DNA from 2 places in the Lysinibacillus sp. HST-98 genome. Region 1 is predicted to be linked to the other one. Evidence: riboswitches for the same ligand, from Rfam matches in the RefSeq annotation. Region 1 holds a riboswitch; the other holds the start of a gene.
The links. A riboswitch is a leader RNA that binds a small molecule or an ion and turns the genes downstream of it on or off. The one in region 1 is predicted to bind lysine.
Positions count from the first base shown of each region.

Region 2: it holds a riboswitch for lysine, as region 1 does, so the genes downstream of both, JIN86_RS04310 (aspartate kinase) here and JIN86_RS22425 (amino acid permease) in region 1, are expected to answer to the same signal.

Region 1 covers NZ_JAENHX010000015.1:215-8,068, reverse strand. The annotation lists gene JIN86_RS22430 (response regulator transcription factor) at 1-573, opposite strand, end outside; gene JIN86_RS22425 (amino acid permease) at 726-2,189, opposite strand; lysine riboswitch at 2,272-2,448, opposite strand; gene JIN86_RS22420 (CynX/NimT family MFS transporter) at 2,626-3,834, shown strand; gene JIN86_RS22415 (hypothetical protein) at 3,896-4,429, opposite strand; gene JIN86_RS22410 (nitric oxide synthase oxygenase) at 4,481-5,527, opposite strand; tRNA gene JIN86_RS22405 (tRNA-Glu) at 6,268-6,339, opposite strand; tRNA gene JIN86_RS22400 (tRNA-Asn) at 6,341-6,417, opposite strand; tRNA gene JIN86_RS22395 (tRNA-Ile) at 6,425-6,498, opposite strand; tRNA gene JIN86_RS22390 (tRNA-Gly) at 6,503-6,576, opposite strand; tRNA gene JIN86_RS22385 (tRNA-Phe) at 6,582-6,657, opposite strand; tRNA gene JIN86_RS22380 (tRNA-Ser) at 6,664-6,756, opposite strand; tRNA gene JIN86_RS22375 (tRNA-Ala) at 6,770-6,845, opposite strand; tRNA gene JIN86_RS22370 (tRNA-Pro) at 6,861-6,937, opposite strand; tRNA gene JIN86_RS22365 (tRNA-Arg) at 6,953-7,029, opposite strand; tRNA gene JIN86_RS22360 (tRNA-Lys) at 7,048-7,120, opposite strand; tRNA gene JIN86_RS22355 (tRNA-Gln) at 7,134-7,208, opposite strand; tRNA gene JIN86_RS22350 (tRNA-His) at 7,218-7,293, opposite strand; tRNA gene JIN86_RS22345 (tRNA-Trp) at 7,342-7,415, opposite strand; tRNA gene JIN86_RS22340 (tRNA-Tyr) at 7,420-7,503, opposite strand; tRNA gene JIN86_RS22335 (tRNA-Thr) at 7,511-7,586, opposite strand; tRNA gene JIN86_RS22330 (tRNA-Asp) at 7,595-7,670, opposite strand; tRNA gene JIN86_RS22325 (tRNA-Val) at 7,675-7,750, opposite strand; rRNA gene rrf (5S ribosomal RNA) at 7,762-7,854, opposite strand, start outside.
Region 2 covers NZ_JAENHX010000001.1:851,899-859,752, forward strand. The annotation lists gene sdhB (succinate dehydrogenase iron-sulfur subunit) at 1-371, opposite strand, end outside; gene sdhA (succinate dehydrogenase flavoprotein subunit) at 377-2,131, opposite strand; gene JIN86_RS04300 (succinate dehydrogenase cytochrome b558 subunit) at 2,198-2,806, opposite strand; gene JIN86_RS04305 (YslB family protein) at 3,079-3,513, shown strand; gene JIN86_RS04310 (aspartate kinase) at 3,612-4,838, opposite strand; lysine riboswitch at 4,973-5,150, opposite strand; gene uvrC (excinuclease ABC subunit UvrC) at 5,258-7,048, opposite strand; gene trxA (thioredoxin) at 7,172-7,483, opposite strand; gene JIN86_RS04325 (amino acid permease) at 7,605-7,854, opposite strand, start outside.

The DNA of each region.
Region 1 (7,854 bases):
GTAATAGGCATCTTTCCATATCATCTGATAAATTTGCTCTTTGGTAAAAACCCGTTGACGATTTGTCACAAACAATTTTAAAATGGAAAATTCCTTTGATGTCAGCTTTATCTCTTGTCCACTCTTTGCTATTGAGAAATTAACGATATCTATCTTTAAATTATCAATTTCGAGGACCTCTTGCTTTTGTTCAGCTTGACTAGAGTATTTCGTCGCTCTTCTGATAACAGCCTTTACACGTGCTGAAAATTCCAGCATAGAAAAGGGTTTAGCGATATAATCATCTGCCCCTAATCCTAAGCCCAACGCTTTATCAACATCACTGTCTTTTGCAGACATAATAATGATAGGAAGTGCTGCCTGCTCTCTAATAATCTTTAATACTTCCAATCCATTTAATTTAGGAATCATAATATCTAAAATGACCAAATCAAAGGTATTTTGCAAACAATTATGTAATGCCTCTTCGCCATTAGTCGCTGTTGTGACATTGAAACCTTCCATCGTTAAGTAATTATCAACCATTTCACGAATGGCTTCATCGTCTTCTACAAGTAAAATATGCTTTTGCACTATCATGCACCTCTCCTATCAAACCCAATTTCCATATGTATATTACATTACCATATTTATGATGTTTGATTAGAGAGATTTTGTTTATGAGTGTTGAAAAAAGAACTGCCCCATAAACCATCACTCTTAGGTTTACAGAACAGCCCTATTATTTAATCTTCAACTTTTAAATCACAATCTTTAAGTGGAAGCATTTTTGTTTTGTGCTTTATTTTATAGCCCAACCATAATGCTAAAAATAATGGAATCCCAATATACGAAACAAGCATACCGTACCAATCAATCTTATCGCCTGTAAAGGCTGTGTAATTTTGTCCAATGACTACAATCATACAAACTGTAAAAGCAAATAGTGGTCCAAACGGATATAATTTGGCTTTATAAGGTAATAACTTTGGATCCAAGCCCTGTGCATCAAACGCTCGGCGGAAACGATAATGACTAAACGCAATACCTAGCCATGCAATAAAGCCAGACATTCCAGAAGCATTTAATAGCCAGATATATACCACTCCATCGCCAAAGAAGGATGCCAAAAATGCTAAACAGCCTACAGCTAATGTTGCCATAAGTGCATAAATCGGAATACCTCTACGACTTAGCTTTGCAAAAAATTTAGGTGCATGTCCATCCACTGCTAATTGCCATAGCATACGAGAAGATGCATATAGTCCTGAATTTCCTGCTGACAGCATAGCCGTTAAAATAATGGCATTCATTAAAGAAGCAGCAAAGGCAATACCTAGACGGTCAAACACTAGTGTAAACGGTGATACTGCGATATCTTCTGATAACAAACGTTCGTCTGTAAATGGAATCAACATCCCGATTGCACCAATCGCTAAAATATAAAACAATAGAATACGCCAAAATACAGATTTAACAGCCTTCGGAATATTTTTACCAGGATTATCTGTTTCACCAGCTGTAATTCCTAGTAATTCTGTCCCTTGGAATGAGAATCCTGCAGCTAGGAAAATACCAAATGTAGCAAGGAAGCCACCATGGAATGGCCCATCACTAACAAAGAAATTAGTAAAACCTACAGGAGCCTGCCCACCTAAAATACCAAAAATCATTAGTAAGCTAATGATAATAAAAACAATAACCGTTGCTACTTTAATCATGGCAAACCAATATTCACTTTCACCATAACTTTTTACGGATAGTAAATTAAACGTCAATACAACAGCAATAAATAATACTGTCCAAAGTGCTGATGAGCTTTCTGGGAACCAATATTTCATAATTAATGACACAGCAGCAATTTCGGCAGCAATGGTGATTGCCCAGTTATACCAGTAGTTCCAGCCTAATGCAAAGCCCAAAGCGGGATCTACAAATTTGGTTGCATACGTACTAAATGAACCTGATGATGGCATATAGGCAGCCATTTCCCCTAAGCTTGTCATTAAAAAATACACCATAATACCGATTAAAGCATAGGCAAGCAATGCTCCCCCAGGCCCTGCCTGAGCAATAGCACCTCCACTAGCTAAGAATAGCCCCGTACCAATTGTACCGCCTAAAGAAATCATTGTAATATGACGGCTTTTTAATTCTTTTTTCAGCTTCGGCGCTTTATGTCCGAGCTGATTTACTTTTATTTCACTCACGATATAGCTTCCTTCCTATTTATGAGGCAAAAAAATGCCATCACATATACACTGTGATGGCTACGTTAATCCTCAGTTTTCCCTACATGATAGCTCAACACGTTGTACAAACGTGACAGTTCTGTTCCTTTCGGAGACAGCCCCAGCATGAGGTTTTCAAGTCCCCTCACACTTCGGCAATATTTCCTTTCAGCTAATCTCATCAATGCTTGTCATTTCAATTAGCATACTTATAAATATCGCGACCTCTACCTCAATACAAACATGAGGCATATAATTATTAAATTTATGATGTTTATTATACTAACATAAGACCATAGACATTTCAATACTGCAAGAAATGTTCCGTATTTTATGAATCTTCTACTATTTTTAATAGTGTGATAAAGTGTTATAGTAGTTCAATTAGAATGGTTATTATTAGGGGGGATTTATTTTGACTACAAATGATCATACCACTAGTTATCCAAGTAAAAAAATTAGCTGGACAGGAACAACCTTACTTTTAGTCTTTGGCGTTATCTTTATAGCCTCTACATTACGAATGCCACTAACTGTTGTTGGTCCAATTATATCCTTTATCCGTGAAGATCTTGGAATATCTAATGTATTGGCAGGCTTTCTAACAACGATTCCATTGCTGGCTTTTGCTATTATATCTCCATTTGCACCAGTTGTAGCACGCAAACTAGGGCTTGAGCTAACATTATTTTTATCAACTTTTCTCTTGGCCTTAGGAATTGTCCTACGTTCACTTGGTACGACAGAATTACTTCTATTGGGTACTGTGTTAATTGGCGTAGCCATTTCTTTTGGAAATGTACTAATTCCAGGATTATTAAAATTGAAATTTCCCTATCATGTGGGTTTATTAATGGCCTTTTTCACCATGTCCATGAATTTTACTGCTGGCCTTGGAGCTGGTATTAGCTATCCGATAGCTAATTCATCGTTAGGCTGGCAAGGTGCGCTTTCCATTGCACTCATACTCGTTCTAATTACAATCTTAATTTGGATACCTCAACTAAAGTCAAATTACCCAGAACCAGTTACTACATCTAAAAAGACCAGTACACCTTTATGGAAATCACCTGTTACTTGGGCTGTCACAGGGGCAATGGGTTTACAGTCTTTATTATTCTATACAACAGCAGCGTGGATACCTGAGATTTATATTGCTCAAGGTTTAGCGCCTGATAATGCTGGCTGGATGTTTTCAATCATGCAATTCTCACAAGTACCAATGGCTTTGGCAGTCCCTATTATTGCAGGTAAAATGACTTCTCAACGCCCACTTGTATTGATGTTTACATCCTTCTATTTAGTAGGCTTTGTTGGAGTTGTCATGGAATGGACAAGTCTTGGGGTCCTGTGGATGGTTCTTCTAGGGTTAGCAGGTGGTTCTTCATTCGCCCTAGCAATGATGTTCTTCACTCTCCGTACTCGTACTGCATTTGAAGCAGCAGATTTATCAGGCTTTGCACAATCTTTGGGTTATTTATTTGCCGCAATTGGTCCTATTCTTTTTGGCTACTTGCATGATTTATTTGGTGGCTGGAATATTGCGGGATGGCTCTTTGTCGTTGTAGCAATGTTACTCTTCTTTTGCTCAATGAGAGCCTCTAAGGATGAGTATGTGCATTAACATTAAATAAAGCAGGTGGATTAGATTCCTCCATCTGCTCTATTTCTATAGTGTTTAAACATTACTTAATTGTCGGATTGCGGAGTAATGTTAGCAATTCAGCAAGGCATTCTGATGCTTCATTATTACGAGCTGTTATAGTAGAAAAAATAGGAACAGCCTCTTGTAAAAGCAGATAACTATAAAAGTAATAGCCTACAAAAGCTTGCTCCTCATAGCCCTTTGGCGTTTCTTTCTCCCACTCCTGCTCATCATTATCTTCATTTTCTATCCACAAATAGTTGACGTCTAATAGCTCCTGCATATTTTTAACAGTATTGACTGGGTCGAGATAATCCTTGGTAATAGCATGTGCCACAGCTAAATATAACTGTACCTCTTGTAAGGAGACAACCTCTAATTTTTTACTAGTAAGCTTTTTTAGCAGGACAAGCAAAACCCATGGTGTCACCTGCCACAGTGTACCTTGATGTTCAATTAATTCAGCTAGTTGTGTGTATTGCTCCTGTTCTATCAGCTTAGGAATGGCTGTACCTCTACCATAAGGTGTCGTCAATTGTCTCCATGGGATATTGGGAATTTGCTGATTTAACATAGTAAGCGCCCTCTCTCATCAAAATTGTTGAAAGTAAACAATTCCTTTACACTAATAGCATGGTTTTTGATAAAAATAATTTGGTGTATGATATATATTTACATAGGGTTTATGGAATATGTGAGTTGTGGCAGGGGAAAGTGGTGGGATTAACCATGTCCAGTTGCCAGTAACTTCTCTTCCTGTTGATTTTTCTGCCTCCTCAAACAATTTAAACTGCTGAGCTGCTGTATGATGATCAACAATGCTCACACCCTCTTCTTTAAATGAGTGAAGAACAGCAATATTAAGTTCTACTAAAGCACGATCACGCCAAAGAGACGCTTGTTTGGTTGTATCAAGATTAAAAATCTCTGCAATTGCAGGTAACATATTATAACGATCATGATCTGCTAAATTTCGTGCACCAATCTCTGTTCCCATATACCAGCCGTTAAATGGAGCTGCTTGAAAATCAATTCCAGCCATTTGAAAACGCATACTCGAAATAATAGGTACGGCATACCACTTCATTCCTAATTTCTCCACATCGATTGACTCTGGATGACGGATTGAGACCTCTACTATATTTTCTTCAGGAATTACAAACATTTGAGGAGCACGATTATCCACCTGGATAACGAGTGGTAGTACATCAAAATCAGTTCCTTTACCTTTCCATCCTAACGACTCACACACTTTTGTAAATTTAATGGACTGCGAATCACCAATAATGCCTGCCTCCGTTTCATAGCCAGCATAACGAATTAGTTGATGATTCCAAATCCGTACTCTATCTGAAGCAAACACTGTTATAGTTGGACGGATTTTCCCATGATTTGTCGCATAATCAATATGTTCTAGTAATTTTTGAAAAATAGCCTTTTCATCTAAAGCATCACGTGCATCTACTACATGCAGTGACTGCCAAAACAGACGTCCAATACACTTATTGCTATTTCTCCATGCCACCCGTGCGCCAAAAACTAGCTCCTCTGTTGTTGGGTGATATTCACCTGCATCCTTAACTGCCTGTAATCTATTCTTTAACCAAAGTTCTGATTCATTTTGTTCTGTCTGATATAGACTTAAAAATTGCTGTATCTCCTGTATATTCATATCGATTCCTCCACTTATCCTCATATTAGAGGAACAAAACAACAAGCACCATGAAAATAGTAATTGAAAAAACATACATATTTTATATATGAAATAGTTTGTTCATATTTACTCTATAGACTCTCTTTCTTAAGAGAATGTAAGGGAGAGGGATCCTAACTATTGTAAAAAGTCTACATTAATCATGTAACCTTCATAGTGTTGTAGCAAAGCCATCAATAGAATTTTTGTGAAAGATAAAAGTCTTTCCATTTTAGGCTAATTACATGCTGACGCTTGGCTTTCGCGGTGCGGCTAGCCTCTTTCTGGCTAACCCCGGCAATCAAGTAGTCTTCCTCTTTTATCCCACAAATAAATTGAAGGTATTCACTTATGGATGGCTGTTGTAACTGATTCCCTACTCCACATTGAAAATAAGAGCTTATCCCCTCTAAGCATACAGATAATGGGCTTTTTGATCGCTATGCTACTATGAAAAAAGTAAAGTAAAGACACTTTGCAGAATGGTTGATTGTAGTGGAGCCAGCGTCACAGATGAGACCCTGGAGCAAACGTAAATGAGTGAAGTGGCTCATCGGACGCCCCCTGGAAAGGAAGCTGGCGGAACGGAAATCAACCTCTTACCTTGCTAATAGGTGTCTTTTTCTGCTAGTGATCTTTTCTCAACAACATGAAAAAGGAGAATATCTTAAAGGAGAATAGAAAAAAGCATGTAACACACATCTGTGCTACATGCTTGATGACCCGTACGGGATTCGAACCCGTGTTACCGCCGTGAAAGGGCGGTGTCTTAACCACTTGACCAACGGGCCGTGGCTCCGAAGGCAGGACTCGAACCTGCGACAACCTGATTAACAGTCAGGTGCTACTACCAACTGAGCTACTTCGGAATAATGATGGGCCTAAATGGACTCGAACCATCGACCTCACGCTTATCAGGCGTGCGCTCTAACCAGCTGAGCTATAGGCCCATTTTGGAGCGGGTGATGAGAATCGAACTCACGACATCAGCTTGGAAGGCTGAGGTTTTACCATTAAACTACACCCGCAATAATGGTGGGTCAGGACGGAATCGAACCGCCGACACTTAGAGCTTCAATCTAATGCTCTACCAACTGAGCTACTGACCCGAAAAATGGAGGAGGTAGAGGGATTCGAACCCCCGCGCGGTGTTACCCGCCTGTCGGTTTTCAAGACCGATCCCTTCAGCCAGACTTGGGTATACCTCCAAAAATATTACAATGGTGGAGCCTAGCGGGATCGAACCGCTGACCTCCTGCGTGCAAGGCAGGCGCTCTCCCAGCTGAGCTAAGGCCCCATTTATCATGAAAGATGGTCGGAATGACAGGATTCGAACCTACGACCCCTTGGTCCCAAACCAAGTGCTCTACCAAGCTGAGCTACATTCCGTAAACATGATTTTATTGGCGCGCCCGACAGGAGTCGAACCCATAACCTTCTGATCCGTAGTCAGACGCTCTATCCAATTGAGCTACGGGCGCATGCTAATTAAAAAATGATGAGCCATGAAGGACTCGAACCTTCGACCCTCTGATTAAAAGTCAGATGCTCTACCAACTGAGCTAATGGCTCGTGCAATTAAAAATGGCTGGGGTACTAGGATTCGAACCTAGGCATGACGGAATCAAAATCCGTTGCCTTACCGCTTGGCTATACCCCAATTTTAAAATGGGGCGACTGATGGGAATCGAACCCACGAATGTCGGAACCACAATCCGATGCGTTAACCACTTCGCCACAATCGCCACTATATAAATTATATTAGCTATATTATGAACGAGTACCTCAATACCTGGCAGGGGCAGTAGGAATCGAACCCACACCAAAGGTTTTGGAGACCTCTATTCTACCGTTGAACTATGCCCCTAAAATGGTGGAGGGGGACGGATTCGAACCGCCGAACCCTAAGGAGCGGATTTACAGTCCGCCGCGTTTAGCCACTTCGCTACCCCTCCAAGGGAATGGTGCCGGCGATAGGAGTCGAACCCACGACCTACTGATTACAAGTCAGTTGCTCTACCAACTGAGCTACACCGGCAATAATAATGGCGGTCCCGACCGGGATCGAACCGGCGATCTCCTGCGTGACAGGCAGGCATGTTAACCGCTACACCACGGGACCAAAATGGTGGAGGATGACGGGCTCGAACCGCCGACCCTCTGCTTGTAAGGCAGATGCTCTCCCAGCTGAGCTAATCCTCCACAAAAAATAAGCGAAGCGACGTCCTACTCTCACAGGGGGAAGCCCCCAACTACCATCGGCGCTAAAGAGCTTAACTTCCGTGTTCGGTATGGGAACGGGTGTG
Region 2 (7,854 bases), on a different contig from region 1:
AGAGCGTTGAACATACGTTCACGGTCAACTTGTAAGTCACGAATAACAGGGAATGTTTTCATTGGCTCCAATTTTATCGGCTCTGTCAATTGGTCTACTAGTGTAGAACATGATTGACGTGGACGGCCATTGATCACCATTGAACATGCACCACAAACTTCTTCTAAACAGTTCATATCCCATGATACTGGTGATGTGTTTACACCATCTTCAGTAACAGGATTTTTTTGAATTTCCATTAAAATTGAAATTACGTTCATACCATGACGGTAAGGCACTTGGAATTTTTGCCAGTAGCTATTGCCGCCTTGTGTATCTTGACGTAAGATTTCCACTTTGACCATTCTTCCAGTATTAGCTGCGATTTGCATAACTTTTAGTCTCCTTTCGCAGAGTAGTCGCGTTTACGTGGTGGGATTAATGAAACGTCGACTTCTTGGTACGTGATGATTGGATTACCAGTAGCTGGGTCAAACTTCGCCATTGTTGTTTTTAAGAAGTTCTCATCATCACGGTTAGGGAAATCAGGTTTATAGTGTGCACCACGAGATTCATTACGTAATAGTGCACCTTTTGTCATTACTTTTGCAAGCACTAACATATTTTTAAGCTGACGTGTAAAGTGTGCGCCTTGATTGCTCCATTTTTGCGTATCATTGATGTTGATGTTGTTCCAACGCTCAGTAAGCTCATCAAGTTTTTTCAATGTATCTTCAAGCTGATCATTGTAACGTACTACAGTCATTGTAGCAGTCATCATTTCACCAAGCTCTTTATGCAGTAAGTAAGCGTTTTCTGTGCCTTCCATTTTCATGATAGCATCCCATTTCGCTTGTTCCTCTTTTACACGAGCATCGTAAATCTCTTGTGGAAGATCTTCAGCATGCTTTTTAAGGTGTTTTACATAGTCTACTGCGTTTGGTCCTGCAACCATACCACCGTAGATAGCAGATAATAATGAGTTTGCACCAAGACGGTTTGCACCATGTTGAGAGTAATCACATTCACCTGCTGCAAATAGACCAGGAATTTCAGTCATTTGATTGTAGTCAACCCATAATCCACCCATTGAATAGTGAACTGCTGGGAAAATTTTCATTGGTAATTTACGTGGGTCATCCCCTACGAATTTTTCGTAGATTTCGATGATACCACCAAGTTTAACGTCCAATTCATGTGGATCTTTATGTGAAAGATCTAGGTATACCATGTTTTCGCCATTGATACCAAGTTTTTGGTTTACACAAACGTCGAAAATTTCACGTGTCGCAATATCACGTGGTACTAAGTTACCATAAGCTGGGTATTTCTCTTCTAAGAAGTACCAAGGTTTACCGTCTTTATAAGTCCAAATACGACCACCTTCACCACGAGCTGATTCTGACATTAGACGGTTTTTGTCATCTCCAGGAATCGCTGTTGGGTGAATTTGAATGAATTCACCATTCGCATATGAAGCACCTTGTTGATAAACGATAGAAGCAGCAGAACCTGTGTTAATAACAGAGTTTGTTGTTTTACCGAAGATAATACCAGGGCCACCAGTCGCCATAATAACAGCGTCTGCACGGAATGATTTAATTTCTTCTGTACGCATATCTTGCGCTACGATACCACGACAAACGCCGTCTTCATCGATAATAACACCAAGGAATTCCCAGTGTTCATATTTATTTACTAAACCAGCTACTTCATGAGAACGAACTTGCTCATCTAGCGCATATAGTAATTGTTGACCAGTTGTTGCACCAGAGAAAGCTGTACGGTGCATTAAAGTACCACCAAAACGACGGAAATCTAAAAGCCCTTCTGGTGTACGGTTGAACATAACACCCATACGGTCCATTAAGTGGATAATGCCAGGTGCTGCATCACACATACCTTTAACTGGTGGTTGGTTCGCTAGGAAGTCCCCACCATATACTGTATCATCAAAGTGGATCCATGGAGAATCCCCTTCACCTTTAGTATTTACCGCACCATTAATTCCGCCTTGCGCACAAACAGAGTGTGAGCGTTTTACAGGAACTAATGAGAATAAATCAACTTCAGTACCAACTTCAGCTGCTTTAATCGTTGCCATCAGACCGGCAAGACCACCGCCGACAACAATTATTTTGCTTTTCGCCATGATTATTTCTCACTCCTCTTAAAAAATTGCAATGATTGCATGTGCTCTATCGTAGCTTCTATGGAATTATACAAAAGCTAAAATAGCAGCCACACCAACTACACTTAGAATTACGAAAAGAATGTTTGTTACGTAAGTAGCGATCTTTTGAGACTGAGGAGATTGTGTAATACCCCAGCTTACTAGGAATGCCCATAAACCGTTAGATAAGTGGAAAGTTGCTGATAAAATACCAACAATGTAGAATCCAAGCATGAATGGATTAGCAACAATATTCGCCATCATGTCGTAATCAACGTGTGTGCCAAGTGCTTTTTGAATACGAGTTTGGAAAATATGCCATGCAATGAATATCACTAAGAATACACCCGTAAAACGTTGTAAAGAGAACATCCAGTTACGGTATGTGCTGAAACGTCCTGTGTTTGGTGTAGCAGTGAATGCAATGTAGACACCATAGAATGCGTGGAACATTAATGGAATATAGATGACAATCCATTCAACTAGGATAAGGAATGGAATCTTTTCCATTACTGCGGTAGCATCATTGTAACTTTCTGCCCCGCCTGTTGCTGTAAAGTTAATGAACAGGTGCATCGTTAAAAACAGACCTACTGGAATGATCCCAAGTAGAGAATGTAAGCGACGCCATAAAAACTCTCGATCTTTCGACAAGACTGTTACCCCCCTTAGTACTTAAAATAGCACAACAAAAGAAGTCATCATTTTGTAAATGATACTTCATTGACTGTGTATTTCATCATGGTACAATATTATGACATGTTTATTGTACTCTCAAGAGCTACGAGCGTCAAGGCAACTCGGAGTTTTTCATAGAGCTTATTAAAGAACTAATCTAGTACATGATGCGTCGTTTTTTCTCGAAAAATCTATCATTACTTTATTACCGTTAAATTTTAAGAAAATTCTAAGAAAGAAGGATAACAATGTTAAACACTCCATCTCCTACAATCTCATCATTTGGCTATGAGATCATTCGTGATCATATTCTATCTTCTATACTCGGTAAACATGAAGATGATGTCCTTTATTGGGCAGGTAAAGAGCTTGCTCGCAAGTTCCCATGTAAAAGTCAAGATGAACTTATCGCATTTTTCGCAGATGCCTGCTGGGGTACATTAGAACTCATAAAGGAATCAAAAGATGGACGTATTTTCCAGTTGACAAATGACCCTGAAATTCTGCAAATAAAGCAGCGTAGCTTTAAACTTGAAGCAGGATTTATAGCAGAGCAAATTCAACTAGCTAAAGGCTACCTGACAGAATGCTATAGTGAAAAACGGGAAAAGCAACAATACGTCATGTTTACAGTCAAATGGGACGTTAAAGAACGTATTATGAATACCATTCCCTCAGAATAATTAAAAAGGATTGTCTCCCATTAAAGAATGGGATGACAATCCTTCTTTTTTCTTCCTTTTATTTCGGTCAATTACATAAAATGCTGTTTCTTCTATTATTATATGTAAAGTGCTTGCTCTAAATTAAATTCATCATGGAGAGCATTAGCTGCTTGGATCATATCATCCTGTGGTACAACAACGGACAGTTTTATTTCAGAAGTACTAACCATTTTTACAGGGATATTTTCACGACGTAACCGATCAAACATACGAGCGGCAACGCCTGGATTGGAAGCCATGCCTGAACCAATAATAGAAACTTTTGCTAGTCCAATTTCGAAGTCGGCAAAACTAAATCCGAGTGATAATTTACTATCCTCTAAAACACGTAATGCTTCCGCAAATTCCTCTTTTAAAATGGAAAACGATACAGTTGGCTTCAACCCATCAATAATGGCTTGGACAATAATATCAACATTAATACGGTTCTCTGCAAGCACCGTAAATATATCTGCTAATGAAGCATTCGAAAAAGCATCATACCCTACTGTTAAACGAATAATATCTGATTCAAATGCAACACCACGAACGACTAAATTTTTTTCCATTTCCACTTCCTCCTTCAATAAAGTGCCTACTGATTCTATTAAACTGGAGCGTATAATAACAGGCATTTGAAATTTTTTCGCTAACTCCACCGCACGAGGATGTATGATATGAGACCCTAAATTCGATAACTCCAACATTTCATCATAGGAAATTTCCTGTAGCTTTTGGGCATTTGTAACATACCGTGGATCTGCTGTATAAACACCATCCACATTTGTATACATATCTACTCTCTCCGCTTCCAATGCTATGGCAAGTGCAACAGCAGCTGTTTCAGCTCCACCTTTCCCAAGCATGGTGATATTGTGCTCTTCGTCAATCCCTTGTTCTCCAGCAATAACCACAATTTGTCCCTGTGCAAAGTGTTCTTCCATTCGATTAATATCTATATAGTCGATACGAGCATGCCGATACATACCATCCGTATGTATACCAGCTTGCCATCCAGTTAGAGACACCGCCTCATAGCCTGCTTCCTGCAAGGCGATGGCAAATAAAGCACTTGATAATTGAGAGCCAGTTGACAACACTGCATCTAATTCTCTTTTCGACACATCGTCAGTTAGTTGGTGTACCATCAATTTCATCTCTTTCGCAGTGTGTCCCATTGCTGCAACGACCACTACTACATCCAATCCTTTGTCCTTTTCAGCAATCGCTTTCCTAGCAGCCTCTTGGATTTGTTCAGTAGAAGCTAATGCAGCTCCCCCAAACTTCATCACGATTTTAGCCATTTCTTTCGTTCTCCCTTCCATTTCATGTATTTTACCAAATTACAGGGGGGTAAAACCGTTTCTAGAAAACTAAAAGGCAGCCTCCACATAACGTGAAAGCTGCCTATAACATGTACAATAATCGTAACTTGCGCATGTGTGATAGCTCTCCGAAACGTTTAGAATCGACAGTCTTACATTTCTTAAATGCAAAACCAGTACAACATAGGAACAACAATACTGTACTTCGGCAAGCTCCCCTTTCACACAATATCTCTGGACTTGTCCATCCTCCATCGTGTTACTCTTGAATCTTGCACCTCTATCATCACTTTAAAGTGAATGTATTCAATTCATTAAGCCTTAGCGTAAACAAACTAGTCACACAGTTGGCTCTCCATAACATTGAAAACAATGTTATTTATAACCATAGCACATGCCTATTCCTTTGACAATGATTGTTGCTGAAAATAGCTAAAAATTTGGCTTGCTAAATTAGCGGGCATCCCAGCCTCCTGTAATGCTAGCTCGCTCGCCTCTCGAATTTTTTTGACTGAACCGAAATGTTTAAGCAGCTGTTGCTTTCGTTTTGGTCCTACCCCTTCAATTTGATCTAATACAGATTGAATGGCATGTTTCTCATGCTGTTGACGCAAGAAGGTAATAGCAAAGCGATGGACTTCGTCTTGAATTCGTTGTAATAAATAAAAGCCATCACTTGTACGTTTTAAGCTAATCACTTCTGGTGGATCACCAAACAATAGCTGAGATGTATTATGCTTATCATCTTTGGCTAAACCAGCAATCGGTATAACAAGACCAAGCTCATCTTCTAGTACTTCACGGGCTACTTCCATTTGTCCCTTACCACCATCAATTAAGACTAAATCTGGTAATGGTAGACCTTCCTTTAAAACACGAATATAGCGACGACGTATAACCTCCTGCATTGCACCGTAATCATCATGTTTGGCTGCTGTACGCGTTTTATATTTTCGGTACTCCTTTTTCGCAGGCTTCCCATCAATGAAAACAACCATAGCAGACACTGCATCCGTTCCATGCATATGACTATTATCAAAAGCTTCAATTCGTAAAGGTGCACTAATACCCATTGCTTCACCAAGTGCCTCACAAGCACCAATCGTACGTTCTTCCTGACGCTCTATTAGCTGGAATTTAGCTGCCACAGCAATTTCAGCATTTTTGGTAGCTAATTCAACCAATTCCTTCTTTTGACCTCTTTTCGGTGTGAGCACTTTAATTTCTAATAATTCTGTTAAGATAGCTGCATCAATGGCTTGTGGAATAAAAATTTCTTTTGGCTTAATATGCTCTGGCTTTTCATAAAAGCGCCCAACAAATGTTAAAAATTCTTCCTCTGCATCTTGATAGATCGGGAAAATTGAGACATCACGCTCAATCAGCTTTCCTTGGCGCACAAAGAAAACCTGAACACACATCCATCCTTTTTCAACAGCATAGCCAAAAACATCTCGATTTGTTGTATCACTTGAAACTATTTTTTGTTTCTGCATAACCGTATCAATATGGGCAATTTGGTCTCGGAATTCCTTCGCTCGTTCAAATTCTAGGTTTTCTGCAGCTGCTAGCATTTTAACTTCAAGCTCTTTTTTGACTGTCTCCACACCACCATTTAAAAACTTCGTCATATCCTCAATCATTTCTTGATAAACCTGACCATCAATTTCCTTCACACAAGGTGCTAAGCATTGACCCATGTGATAGTACAAGCAAGCCTTGGAAGGTAATTGAACACATTTGCGCAGCGGATACAATCGATCCAATAGCTTTTTCGTTTCACTTGCTGCATAGGCATTCGGATAAGGGCCAAAATATTTAGCCTTATCCTTTTTTACCTTCCTTGTCGTAATCAGACGAGGATGTTTTTCATTCGTAATTTTTAAATATGGATAGGTCTTATCATCCGTTAACATGACATTATATTTTGGATCATGTAATTTGATGAGATTCAGCTCTAAAATAAGTGCTTCAATATTTGATGACGTCACAATATACTCAAAATCTTCTATTTCACCTACAAGCCTTTGCGTTTTCCCTTCATGTGTTCCAGTAAAATATGATCGTACACGGTTTTTCAGAACTTTTGCTTTACCGACATAAATGATAGTCCCTTGTCGATCCTTCATCAAATAGCAGCCAGGTTGATCTGGTAAAATATCCAGTTTCCGCTTTATTAAATCGTTCATTACCTACCTGCCCCCCTAAGTAAAAATTCCCCTCATTAGAATAATGTTAGTTATTTTCTTTATTATATAACGAAAAAAAGCCGAACACATCAATTGATGGTTCGGCTTTGTGAACTTCATTCATTACGCATGTTTTGCGATAAATGCTTCTAAAGCTTCTTTTGGTTGGAAGCCTACTGTTTTGTCAACTAATTCTCCATCTTTAAATAATAGTAAAGATGGGATTGACATAATTTGATACTGAGCTGCAGTACCTTGATTATTGTCAACGTCAACTTTTACAATTTTAGCCGCACTACCTGCTGCGTCCATTTCTTCAAGAACTGGCCCAATCATTTTACATGGTCCGCACCAAGCAGCCCAAAAGTCTACTAGTACTAACCCTTCTTTAATATCATCCTGGAACGTAGCATCTGTTGCATGTACAATTGCCATTTGAAATCCTCCTTAAGCTTACTATGATTGTAGTATAGCATGGATAAATTCACTTGAGCGAACAATCTGCCTACAATGTATTTTTTATGCAAATCTCTGTCGAACAATCAATACACAGTCATTAGTTGGCTTGATAACGACCTTTCAATACATAGGTTAACGTAATAAAAAGGTAAATAGCTAACGTAATGCCTGTCACGATTATAGATGTGGTAAAAATAATCCCGATTAGAATCGCACTTAACGCCAGTATAGCTACCCAAGTAGTATAAGGGAACCATTTAACTTCATAGGCACTTGTGTGTTCTGCTTGTTTTTTACGTGATTTTAAATGTGCAATCGCAATAATTAACCAAATAAATAACACAGTA